2 regions of the Dictyobacter halimunensis genome follow, and region 1 is predicted to be linked to the other one. Evidence: a T-box and tRNA genes for the amino acid it is inferred to sense, from the RefSeq annotation. Region 1 holds a T-box; the other holds one or more tRNA genes.
What was found. A T-box is a leader RNA that pairs with one kind of tRNA and senses whether it is charged. The one in region 1 lies ahead of proS (proline--tRNA ligase), so its partner is inferred to be a tRNA-Pro.
Positions count from the first base shown of each region.

Region 2: it encodes a tRNA-Pro, which carries the amino acid that the T-box ahead of proS (proline--tRNA ligase) is inferred to sense. The anticodon was not compared.

Region 1 covers NZ_BSRI01000002.1:1,293,674-1,300,074, reverse strand. The annotation lists gene AABA21_RS19445 (S53 family peptidase) at 1-225, shown strand, start outside; gene AABA21_RS19440 (cupredoxin domain-containing protein) at 315-695, opposite strand; gene AABA21_RS19435 (class I SAM-dependent methyltransferase) at 887-1,519, opposite strand; gene AABA21_RS19430 (winged helix-turn-helix transcriptional regulator) at 1,687-2,004, shown strand; gene AABA21_RS19425 (cupin domain-containing protein) at 2,035-2,493, opposite strand; T-box leader at 2,625-2,869, shown strand; gene proS (proline--tRNA ligase) at 2,918-4,369, shown strand; gene AABA21_RS19415 (proline--tRNA ligase) at 4,388-6,133, shown strand; gene AABA21_RS19410 (GNAT family N-acetyltransferase) at 6,185-6,401, shown strand, end outside.
Region 2 covers NZ_BSRI01000002.1:910,642-917,042, reverse strand. The annotation lists gene AABA21_RS17885 (ATP-binding protein) at 1-543, shown strand, start outside; gene AABA21_RS17880 (sigma-54-dependent transcriptional regulator) at 579-1,973, shown strand; gene AABA21_RS17875 (GAF domain-containing protein) at 1,979-2,980, opposite strand; gene AABA21_RS17870 (response regulator transcription factor) at 3,203-3,586, shown strand; gene AABA21_RS17865 (hypothetical protein) at 3,696-4,145, shown strand; tRNA gene AABA21_RS17860 (tRNA-Pro) at 4,239-4,311, shown strand; tRNA gene AABA21_RS17855 (tRNA-Gly) at 4,316-4,388, shown strand; gene AABA21_RS17850 (class I SAM-dependent methyltransferase) at 4,433-4,855, opposite strand; gene AABA21_RS39440 (DUF2933 domain-containing protein) at 5,172-5,333, opposite strand; partial or broken gene AABA21_RS17840 (DUF1259 domain-containing protein) at 5,627-5,899, shown strand.

The sequences.
Region 1 (6,401 bases):
GTTACCACCGGTAACAATCTGCACTACATGGCCGGCCCCAACTATGACCTGACCACGGGCCTGGGTTCACCCGATGTGTATAACATTGCCCGCGATGGTATCAATGGCACCGCGACCGGTGGCGACACGCCAACTCCCACCCCAACCGTTGCCGCCACGCCTACAGACACGCCGCAGCCGACCGCCACGCCGGCGCAATCCCCGGCCACCAGCGCCCAACCCTGATCCTGCGACGACCTGTCTGGATACAAACAAAAGCTCCCAATCTCATTAGAGGTCGGGAGCTTTTGTTTGTATAGAAATGTTCTGGAAGGTTATTTCACGATCACCGTCATCTTCATGCCGGGGTGAACCGTACAATAGAGCTTGAATGTGCCGGCCGTATTAAACGGTCCCAGCTTGCCGCTGCCGAAGCCATCGACCTGCATATTATTGATTTTAGGCGCGCCGGCCTCAGTGGCGGGTTTCGGTGTACTATCATCCCAGGTGCCGTTAGCGATGATATGGGGTGGGGCATCGTCGTTAATCAGCGTGATGATCTCACCCTTTTTGATCGTGATTGAAGATTGTGTGAAGGTGGTGCTATCCATATGAACAGGATTCGGGCCGGTCGCGGTATTGCCACCCATCGCGCAGGCCGAGATGAACACCGTAAAGAGGCTGAACAATATAAAGGCGCCAAACAATTTTTTCATTGTCGGTAGGTTGCTCCTAAAGCTGGTAAGGATGATAGCCTATCTTCTCTGTTTTCGCTTTATGCTATGTGCGGCTTACATATATAAAGAAGACAGCGTATCCTTATCTATCGATTAAAATCTATAGGGTATGGGTATCGCTGCCCCCTATTATAAGGCTCTACCACATCAAAAGGCTACCTGATTTTTCTCTAGGGGAAAGTATGTAGGTGCCAGGCGAAGCGCCTATAGAGCGCGAATGGCCATCGGCCGGTTCTTATCAGCTGATGCTCCATGCGTGTGCCCACCAGGGGCGTGGCCGCCTGCGCCTTCTCTATCATTGCTGGCTTGATAAAACGGGCATCATAGATCCATAGTCGCCCTCCCGGTTTCAGCACACGATAGAGCTCGCGCAGAGGCCGTTCAAGCTCTTGCCAGTGGTGCAGGCTGATCGTTGAGACGATCACATCAAAGCTGTGATCGGGATAGGGGAGCTGCCGGACATCACCGGAGTCGAACTGTACGCGCTCATTGAGCTGCTCTTGTCTGGTTCGCTCACGCGCCAATTGGATCATTTCTGTTGATAGATCGACTCCATAGACCCGAAGTTGGGGAAAAGCGCGAGCGATGTCCCTGGCTAACACGCCTGGTCCGGTTCCTACGTCCAGTACCTTTTCCCCAGCGAGCTGAAGCGAGGCCAGATCTTCAATGACCCGTTGGTACAGGGGCCTGGTCAGATGGACCATCGTGTGCTCATAGACGCGACTGCCCCGGCCGGTAAACAGAAAGTTCAGGTGGCTTAAGTGACGCGACTGTGTGTGGTTTCCGATCTCATGGCTATGCATTGTATTGCTCCTGATCGAACTGGAAAAGCAAACGAAAAACAGAACATTTCTCATTCACTCTCGTATATCATTAGATACAACCAATGTAGCTGAACGCTGAAAGGCAAACAAGTACGCAAAATAATTTGACCAGGAGAGCGTGGCGTTCTCCACAAGGAGGAAATCAGATGATCCAGCCAAAGAAAGCTACCAGGTGTCCGGCAGGCATCGTTAGTGTCGGTGGAAGGCTAAAGCTGCGGATCTGCTATCATTTGCTCGGTGGGACCAGGCGCTTCGGCGAGCTACAGCGCCTGATACCAGAAGCCAGTCGGCAGATGCTGACCTTGCAATTGCGAGATTTAGAGCAAATGGGCTGGATTCACCGCCAGGTATATGAGCAGGTGCCCCCAAAGGTTGAATATTCGTTGACCGAGTTGGGACGCAGTTTAGAGTCCCCTCTTCGTCAGTTCAATGCCCTTGGTGAAAGTATAAACCTTGGCTTTTAGCTTAGATCTAAGGCAGGAGACTGTGCCCGCTTATGAGCCGTGGGTGGTATCGTTGGCCTGTTGCTGCTCTGTTGAGGTCGGCTCCAGGTTGACTACGATCGGGTCTTGCGAGTTGCGCACGATGACCCACTGGGATGGTTCGCTGCCGGGATTGAGCTCTTGATGGGGCACAAAGGGTGGCACATAGATAAAATCGCCCGGCTCGACATCGGCGGTGAACTCCAGTTGCTCTCCCCAGCGGATCTGCGCGCGGCCCGAGACGACATAGATGACGGTCTCCAGCTCGCCGTGGTGGTGCTTGCCGCTGGCTACGTGTGGTCCCACGTTGGTGACGCCGGCCCAGATCCCCTGTGAGCCAGCCAGTTCCCTTGAGACGGCCGCCATGCGCTGCATCCCCGGCGTCTGGGGCGTATTGCTATCAAACTGGGAAGGCTTGATTACGCGTACACCTCCGGCTGGCTGCATCTGCTCCAGATTGTCAGAACTCATGAATAATGCTCCTTTCCTGAATGAGACGGACGCAGGATTATAGCACCGGGATGATCGAGCGTCAAGGGAAAATAATTGCTTGACACACCGGGGGGGGATGGTGTATGCTTTGCTTAATTAAAAAGAACAACCTTAACGCGCTGATCAGGACCAGTAAATGCTCTGGGGATCGCACAGCGAGCCGAGATAGTGCAAGTCGGTCGATGAACCTGCATTGAACCCACCTGAGAGCGTCGGTATAAAAAGCCTGACCGGGCCCCCTTCGCCGTTATCAGAAGGCGCGGTTCATAGTTGACCGCATGAGTGGAGCTGTTGTGTGCGTTCGCGCCAACGGCTCAATTGAGGTGGTACCACGGGTTATATGCTCGTCCTTGTGAGAAGGACGGGTTTTTTTTATGCTCGTTTATAGAGAGAAAGGACTTATATGGTCAACGATGAAAAATTTGTGGAAGATATCGTCGATCAGGACGATAATTTTTCGCAGTGGTACAACCAGGTGGTGCGTAAGGCCGAGCTGGCCGATTACGCGCCGGTACGTGGTTGCATGATTATTCGCCCATATGGCTACGCGCTGTGGGAGAATCTGCAGCAGAAGGTGGACGCACGCTTCAAAGAGACCGACGTGCAGAACGCCTACTTCCCACTGCTGATCCCGCAGAGCTTTTTGCAGAAAGAGGCCGAGCACGTCGAGGGCTTCGCGCCCGAGGTGGCCTGGGTGACGCGCGGCGGCGGCGAGGAGCTGGAGGAGCCACTGGCCATCCGCCCGACCAGCGAGACGATTATCGGCAATAGCTTCTCCAAATGGATTCAGAGCTACCGCGATCTGCCACTGCTGATCAATCAGTGGGCCAACGTGATGCGCTGGGAGAAGCGTACCGCGCTCTTCCTGCGTACATCGGAGTTCCTGTGGCAGGAGGGCCATACCGCCCACCGTACGCCGGAGGAGGCAGAAGAGCGTACCCGTTTGATGCTTGAGGTCTATCGCTCCTTCGCCGAAGAGGATGCCGCCATCCCGGTCATCCCAGGCCGCAAGAGCGAGAACGAGAAGTTCGCCGGAGCCCTGCGCACCTATTCGATCGAGGCCATGATGGGTGACGGCAAGGCCCTTCAGTCCGCCACCAGCCATAATCTGGGCGACAACTTCGCCCGTGGCTTCGATATCCAATTTTTGGATGCCGATAGCCAGCGCAAATACTGCCACACCACCAGCTGGGGCATGAGCACGCGCATGATCGGTGCCCTGATCATGGTCCACGGCGACAAGTCGGGCCTGATCCTACCACCGCGCCTGGCTCCCTACCAGGTCGTGATCGTGCCGATCTGGCGCAAAGAGAAAGAGAAGGAAGCCGTCAACGAGCTGGTCAATCGGGTCGAGAAGATGTTCAAAGGCAAGGTGCGCGTCAAAGTTGATCGCAGCGAGAACACGCCGGGCTGGAAGTACAATGAATGGGAGATGCGCGGTGTGCCGTTGCGTATGGAGATCGGTCCTCGTGACGTGCAGAACAACAACGTCATGCTGGTGCGGCGCGATAACCGCGTCAAAGAGCCGGTCTCGGTCGATGCCCTGGAGCAGCGCCTGCCGGAGTTGCTGGAAGAGATCCAGAAGGCCCTCTACCAGCGCGCGCTGGAGTTCCGCGAGCAGAACACCTACACCACCGACAGCTATGACGAGTTCAAGCAGATCATCGCCGAGAAGCGTGGCTTTGTGCGAGTGAAGTGGGCCGAGGATAGCGCGGCCGAACTGGCGATCAAGGAAGAGACCAAGGCGACGCTGCGCGTGATCCCATTCAATCAGCCAGAGGGCGGCGTGCAGGGCAAGTGTATCTACACCGGCAAGCCGGCCACCTGCGAAGCCATCTTCGCGCGTGCCTATTAGTCTCAAGCAGGAGTAATTATGCGCAGTTCGCAGCTTTTAACCACCACCTTGCGTGAAGCCCCACGCGAGGCCGAAGGGGTCAATCAGGAACTATTGGTGCGGGCCGGCTTCGTACGCCAGCTAACCTCTGGCGTCTATAGCTTCCTGCCCCTGGGCAATCGGGTCTTGCAAAAGATCGCGACCATTATCCGGGAAGAGATGAATCGCATCGGCGGGCAGGAGGTGACGATGCCCGTCATTCAGCCCAGAGATCTCTGGGAGGTCAAGCCGGCCGACGGCGGTCCCTCGCGTGCCGAGGCCGTCGATATCCTCTTTCAACTCAAGGATCGCCGGGGACGCGATATGGTGCTGGGTCCAACCCATGAGGAGATTGTCACTCTGCTGGCCAGAGAGTTCGTGCGTAGCTACCGGGATCTGCCACAGTTGATCTATCAGATCCAGGTCAAGTTGCGCGACGAGCCACGTCCCCGTGGTGGTCTGCTGCGTACCCGCGAGTTCCTGATGAAGGATCTCTACAGCTTTGATGCCGATGAAGCGTCGATGGATAAGAGCTATCGCGCCGTTCGCGAAGCCTACCAGGCTATCTTCGCCCGTTGCGGTCTGCGCTTCATCGTCATCGATGCCGATAGCGGCGCCATTGGTGGCAAAGACTCGCAGGAGTTCATCGCCCTGACCGATGCCGGCGAGGACGACGCGGTCCAGTGTGATCGCTGCGGCTACGCCGCCAACACCGAGAAGGCCGAGTTTGTGCGCAGCGAACTGGAACGCCAGCCCGAGGCCCCTCTTGAGGAGGTCTACACGCCGGGCTGCACCACCATCGCCGACCTGGCCGAGTTCCTGCACATCCCGACCGCGCAGACCATGAAGGCGGTGCTCTACAGCTCGAGTGGCCGCTTGATCCTGGGATCGGTCCGGGGCGATCTTGAGATCAACGAGGTTAAGCTTGTCAACGCCCTGCGCCGGGCCGGCATCAACACCACCGATCTGCACATGGCCACGCCCGAGGAGCTGCAACTGGCGGGTATCGTCGCCGGTTTCACCTCCCCAATCGGGAAGAGTCCAGACATCTTTATTCTAGCCGATATCTCGCTCAAGGCCGGCAGCAACTTTGTCGGAGGGGCCAACCGCGTCGACTATCATATAAAGAACGTCAATTATCCGCGCGACTTTCGTGTGGATGCCTGGGAAGATATCGCCTCGGCCTACGAAGGCGCGCAATGTGTCCACTGCGGCGGCAGTCTGCACGTGATTCATGGTAGTGAGTTGGGTCATATCTTCAAGCTCGGTACCCGCTACAGCGTGCCCTTTGGAGCTACCTTCCTGGATGCTCAGGGCAGCGAGCAGCCCCTGTTGATGGGTTGCTACGGCATCGGCCTGGGACGTGTGATGGCTATCGCTGTCGAGCAGAGCCACGACGAGAAAGGCATCATCTGGCCCTTTGGCATGGCACCCTATCATCTCGCGCTGCTCGGGCTCGACCTCGACAAGGGTGAGAACAGGGAGATCGCGGAACAACTCTACCGGGACCTGCAGGCCGCCGGCGTCGAGGTGCTCTTCGACGATCGCCTTGAGAGCGCTGGTGTCAAGTTCAACGATGCCGACCTGATCGGTCTGCCGCTGCGCGCCGTGGTCAGCAAGCGCTCATTGAAAAATGGTGGCATCGAGCTCAAGCTGCGTGGCCAGAAGGAGAGCCGCATCGTGCCCCTGGCGCAAGCCGTCCAGGTGATTCAGCAGGAGATCGCGACCGGTCTCAATCATTCGTAGATTGTCCAGTATATTCGTGGGAGCATTGACATTATCAAGGAACGATCACAGATGGCGGTAACCATTCGTGAAGCACGCCTGGAGGATAGCGGCTCCATCACCACTATCCTGCGAGCCTTAGGTTGGTCAGAACATATCCAGCAACAGACATTCGCGGAAACGCAGGCGCAGATCGAAGAGTGGTTTGCCCGCTTAGAAAACGAACAGACACACACCATTTTAGTGGCGGAACAGCAGGGCCAGGTTGTGGGCTATATCGCGGTCCACT
Region 2 (6,401 bases), 380 kb from region 1:
GATGATCTCCCCCCTATCTGGGTTGATAGCGGCCAGATCGAACAGGCGATTGTCAATCTCACGCTGAACGCCATTCAGGCCATGCCTGATGGTGGTGTATTGACGATGGCCTGCCACTGCATCTCCACCGAACGGGCCATTTATGATACCGCGGGCTCCGACTGCCCGCCCACCCAGCGGCCCTCGGGGAGTCCAGGTATCGCGGGCAATGCTTATGCCTGGCTTATTGATCGGCATGTCAGCCAGAAAGAGTTTCGCGTCGACCAATGGCTGGAGATCCTGATCAGGGATACCGGCGTTGGGATCGCGACCGAGCAGTTGAAGCACATCTTCCAGCCCTTCTATACCACCAAAGCCCATGGTATCGGTCTGGGTCTGGCGATTACCCGCAGATTGATTGAGGATCATGGAGGATATTTACGGATTGAGAGTCAGTATGGTTATGGAGCCACGATAGCTATGCGCATGCCCTATGTCACAGGCGACGTCATTGCCGAGCATCCTCACGTTTCGCCTTTTGATGCCAGCGAAAATGATATGTGACCCTTTCATATATCCAGAAACGACGAGGTATACCTATGAGTTTAGCGATTCTCATTATTGATGATGAACCCTACCTACCACATCAGTTTGCCCGTTTTTTTAAGCGCCATGGTTACGAAGTTTTTACCGAGTCAGATGGTGAGGCCGGACTGACGGCCTTGCAGCGGCAGACCATCGATCTGGTATTATTAGACCTGCGCCTGCCCCGGCTGAGTGGCCTGGAAGTGCTCTCTCGCATTCGTAAGTTTGATGCCGATATTCCTGTAGTCATCTTAACGGCATATGGAGACGTGCAGACGGCGGTGGCGGCCATGAAGCTGGGTGCCTCAGACTACCTGCTTAAGGGTTTTGATCTGGATGAATTATTATTGGTGGCACAGCGAGCATTAGAGACCAGCGCCATGTCGCGTGAGTTGCGGCAGTTGCGCAAAGAGCTCAGCGATAATTACCATTTCAATTATGTGGTGGGGCATAGCGAACGCATGCGAGAAGTCTTTGACCTGGTGGCCCGCGTCGCTCGCAGCGACGCCTCGGTCCTGATCATGGGCGAGAGCGGCACCGGCAAGGAAGTGGTAGCGCACGCTATCCATGAGCAGAGTGCCCGCAGCGCCGGTCCCTTTCACGCCCTCAACTGCGCCGCCATTGCCAGCCACTTACTGGAAAGCGAGCTGTTTGGCTATGAGCCTTATGCCTTTACCGATGCCAAGAAGCAGAAGCGCGGCCTGCTCGAATTAGCCGAAGGGGGGACCCTGTTTCTGGATGAGGTGGGTGAGATGCCACTGGATATGCAGGCTAAATTGCTGCGCGTGTTGGAGACGCGCTCTTTTTTCCGGCTAGGTGGCAACAAAGAGGTGACCCTGAATGTTCGGGTGCTGGCGGCCACCAATCGGGATCTTGAGCAGGCAAAAGCTGATGGCGCGTTCCGCGCGGATCTCTACTTTCGCTTCGCGGTTCTAACTATTACATTGCCACCCCTGCGCGAGCGGCCTGGCGACATCTTATTATTTGCCACCCGCTTTATCGCTGATTTCAATAAAACCATGGGTCGCAACGTGCATCGCATCTCGCCCGAAGCCCAACGTCTTCTGCTCGCGTATCGCTGGCCCGGCAATATTCGAGAACTAAAAAATGTGATCGAACGGGCGATGATCTTAAGTAGTAGTGAAGAATTATTGCCAGTACACCTGCCCCAGGAGATCGTGGGGCAGGTCGATGCCTACGGCATAAGCATGAATGATCCCTGGGAACAGTGGTTGAATGCGCGACCAGTCGGCACAATCGCCTTAGAGGATATCGTTGCCCGCCTGGAAAAGCACATGATACGCCGGGCTTTGGAAATGGCAAAGCATAGTCGTACGCAGGCCGCCGAACTGCTTGGCATGAAGGTCGATCAACTGCGCTACCTGATGAAAAAACATAACATCGAATAGGCTGGTTACTGCTGGTTGAGCGTATCTGACTGTGGTGTGTTGTAGGCCAGTAGCTCGGCTTCCAGTTCTTTCCATGCCTCCAGTTCAATTTCAGCATTGCTGAAATGCTGCTGATGCTGCATCGCCTGCTGAAACTTATTTGTGACGCGCTGCCGGAAATTCGCCAGGATGGGTCGTTGTATTTCTGGTTTGGGCATCACGCGAAGCTCGATCGTATGTGAAGGATAAAAATCCTCTTTTTCAAACGCCAGCGAAATGAGATCGCTAAAGGTCGAGAGGAGATTGAGGCGCTGCTGTGAAAAATAGCCAGGCTGGGTACTGGATGCCAGCAAACAACCCGCGATGCGACCCTCAAAGCGGATAGGGTGGGCGGCCGCGCTGACCTCAAATGAATCCTGGATGGCGGGAAAGGTTTTGCTCTGGCGCAAGTCATCATCGCTAACGATATGGCGTACCTCAACCGCATAGCCTGAAAGCGATTCCAGGCCCAGGAAGAGTACGTCATGTTCCAGGTCGGCCATCCATGGTAGTGTACCCTTGCCTGCGCGCTCACGCAGGCTGCGAATCTTATCGCCCGGGCTTGGTGGCATACACTGTACCAGTTTGATGGCCATCCCCAGTTTATTGGGGTCCAGCTGGGCCAGCGCCTGCTTCAGAATCAGCTCGCTGATACGCCAGAAGCGCAAACTTTCCGTCGTCGTAGTACGTATATTTAATACTTGCGCAAAAAATTCTGAGGGAATATGTTCAGAGCTATCTTCCGTTAACCACGACTGAATGTCGGGATACTGGTGTTCAAGCGCCTCCAATAGCTCAGGCCTTTGATTCGCATTTACAACTTGAAGTAAATGGATTAAATGCTGCTTTTGGGGTTTGGATTCGCCACTGGCCCAGCGTGACAATGTCATGCTCGTCACACCCAGCGCAGATGATAAACGCTGACGTTCGCCAGCGGATTTGATAATCCCCTGTAAGACACTTGACCAGGAAGGAGGAGGGGTGACCATGTCTTTCCACCTCTTTTGCTACTGATACTTAAATAGATCGATATCTGATACTGGTGCATATGATAACAGAGGAAGTGTCGTCCGTCAACATTGCATCTTTTCATGCATGAAAAAAATGTACTTCAGTAACGTATTTGTGCGTACGAGTTGTACTTCTCACGGGAAATCTGTATCATAATAATAAGAGTGATGGTAGAAAGGTGAGGGAGTCAGGTGGAGCATATGTCGAAGCGCATAGTGGTGGTAGACGATGATAGGGAGATCCGGGAGATTATCACATTTGTACTGGGCCGTCATGGATGTCAAGTAGAGGCTTTGGCCAGCGGGCAGCAACTGCAGCGCTTGCTGCTCTCTCAGCTACCTGATTTAATCATTTTAGATGTCATGATGCCAGGAGAGGATGGCTATCGCATTTGTAAGAGTTTACGGGCTGAACCCATGACACGTGATATACCGGTGATGATGATTACCGCGCACGATGAAGATATTTACCAGCGCATCAGCATTGATCTGGGGGCGGTCCAACACATGACCAAGCCATTTCATCCACTTGAGTTAGCGGAGAAGGTGCAGAGTATTCTAGGGCTAAAATCATATAGCCATTAAGTTCATCCTCTCACTCAAAAATGATAGCATAAATACTTGTCTCTACGCCGAAAAGTTGGTATCATTACAAGCAAGAGCGTCCTGACAAGTTCAAGGAAGCAGAGTGGCTATGCCAAATAGATATGAACGTGAGATCGAAGAAATCCTACGTAACCTGGAACAGACCAACCCTAAACCTGGCAAAAACCAGAAATTTGGAGAAAGGTTTCGGCGTCGACCGGGTCCGAACCTGCGGCCACAGCAGCCAAGGTCTATTTCCTGGAATCTTTCGTCCACAGAACGTTTCCTGGTAGGAACGATTATTTGTGCACTGCTTGCTGGAGCATATGCATATGTGGCCGGATCAAACATCATCACCCTCATTTTAGCCGTAGCCGGGTTTATCGGCATAGTGCTGGTGGCGGTCTCAAACTTTATACAACCGCGGCGACGTCCCCAATCGATGCGTTACGGCAACGTTACCATCACTCCATTGCGACGGGGGCCCTGGTACACCATCAAGACGCAATTAAATCTCTTGTTGCTGAAATTGCGTTATCGGCGTAAGGATGAGCAGTAATCAGAACAGGAAAAACAATTTTCCTACTATTTCGGAATCGCAAAAAAAGTGCTTGACAAAGCTCTAGAGGGGTGTTATAGTACACAGTGTTGACGGGGTGTGGCGCAGTTGGTAGCGCGCCTGGTTTGGGACCAGGAGGTCCGCAGTTCGAGTCTGCGCACCCCGACTTCGCGGGAGTAACTCAGTTGGTAGAGTCCCTGCCTTCCAAGCAGGTTGTCGCGAGTTCGAGTCTCGTCTCCCGCTCTTTTCATGTCTGTCGTCCCCTTGCAGGCCGATGAGAGGACGCTTCACAAGAAGCGTCTGGTAATCAGGTCAGCAAGGGGACGATGGTGTTTTTGGAGAAAATCTGCAAAAGACTGATTTGGCAGCGTGAGGTGTTCAGCATCCATGACATGCGTCGTGATGTTGGTTAATCCTACCTGTTGCACGGCCATCTTAGCTACTTTGAGCATGGCCTCAGAAATGTCAGTGGCCAGAACGGTTCCCTGTGGTTCCACTATTTGGGCAGCGAGGAGGCTCTGGGTACCTGTTCCAGCTGCGATATCCAGCGCACGATCACCTGGCTTTAGAACTGCTGCTTCGAGCATGTGTTGGGTGGCCTCTTCTATGAGTAACTGACGCTGCTGGGTTTTCTGCTGCCAACTCTCGATTACCTCCGGTGACTGCCAATGCTGCACTTGTCCTGTTCCATCCTTCTGTTCATGTGTCATGTGCTCATTTCCTTTCTTGGGTATGATGATACTTTTGCATTGATTTCGTCTTTGCCGGGTTATCTTTCTCTACTCAAGAGCGAGGGGGAGTCCCTGCTGGGCCCGATGTGTATTGGCCTGGGTGAGCAAATGACTCTCCCCTACGCAAATGAGTAAGAACAGATTGCGTTGCTCATACGCCGCTCGCAACAGCGTGCGAATGAGTAACGCAATCGCGGGTTCATGATCCTCCTGAGCCAGTGCTTCGTGAATCTGCTCACGGACGCGCCCAAGCGCCTCCTGAGCCAGAGCCCATAGGCAGGGGTCGCATGTGGATTTATTGTATCGCTCCCCCTGGTGGTTGCTCGTCCTGTCTTCTCTTGTGATCGTTGCTACCCTGGCTGCTGTGTTTCCCATGCATAAAGAGCATCATCAAGGGGCACAGGAGGAGGAGCACGAACGGAAGAATGCCCAGCAGATGCGCGGTATGCTCCGTCATCAGGAAGAAGGCGCTCACCGCGAGAAAATCGAGCAGGACCCAGGTGATTACCCGTGATTGGAAACCCCTTCTCAGGGGTTTGCATCATTGTGCTCGTTCTGTCTATTGTTCATATGCTTCATCGTATTTTTCCTCTTCTATTGATCGTGTTGTGATTGGCGTGTGCTCCCTGCGGCGCGCACTACAGCGCTTCCGATGTGCCTGGCGCATCGTTTTATTCCACAATGACTTTTCCGCGGAGCATGCCCATCTGGCAGGCGAAATCGTACTCGCTGGGTTGCTCGGGGAAAAACTCCATGGGCACAGCGACGGCGATCAACTTCCAGCCGACCGGAGCGGGAAATGCAGCCATTACGGGTGATTTTGTCCTGCTGGCACAGGAGGTCAACCCGGTGATCAAGGCGCTAAGGGAACATGGCATCGAGGTCACTGCCGTCCATAGCCATATGCTCACCGAAAACCCACGCCTGTTCTACCTGCATTTCTGGGCCAACGATGCGGCGACCAGGCTCGCGCAGGGGCTACGGGCTGCTCTCGATCAAACCAGGAGTGCTCAAGCAAGCTAGAAACTGACACGTGGAGCAAGTTCTCCACGTGTCTTTCTGTGTGCTCTTTTTCTTCGCCTTTCTGTGATAGGTCAATGCATGGAGGTGGATGTGTGAGGTATCTTACGTGATGTCTCGGATACGGGAGCCCTAAATAAAGCATAGAAATGAGAGGAAAGAGTTGAGGCATATTACTCCATTGGCGATGCGCTCAGCCATATCCGGAAGCAGTTTAGCCAGTTTGCGCAACGCGCTCTGGGCACTGCCAATGGCACGCATCTCCATCCAGTGTTCCCGCAGCATGATCGTGACCAGTGTTGCATCTCCCAGTAAAAGTCCATGCCCTGGACAAGATGAAAAGTCACGGCCAGGCTATAGAATTACACCGTGGAGATAGCCAGCGAGACCAGCATCATCATCCCGGGTTTCCGGTGCGCACTTCTGATTCAATATGCCGTTTTTGGCGTCAAGTATTCAGCCTTTATACCCATACCCACTGGGTATGGGTGTAAAGGAAGCAAAA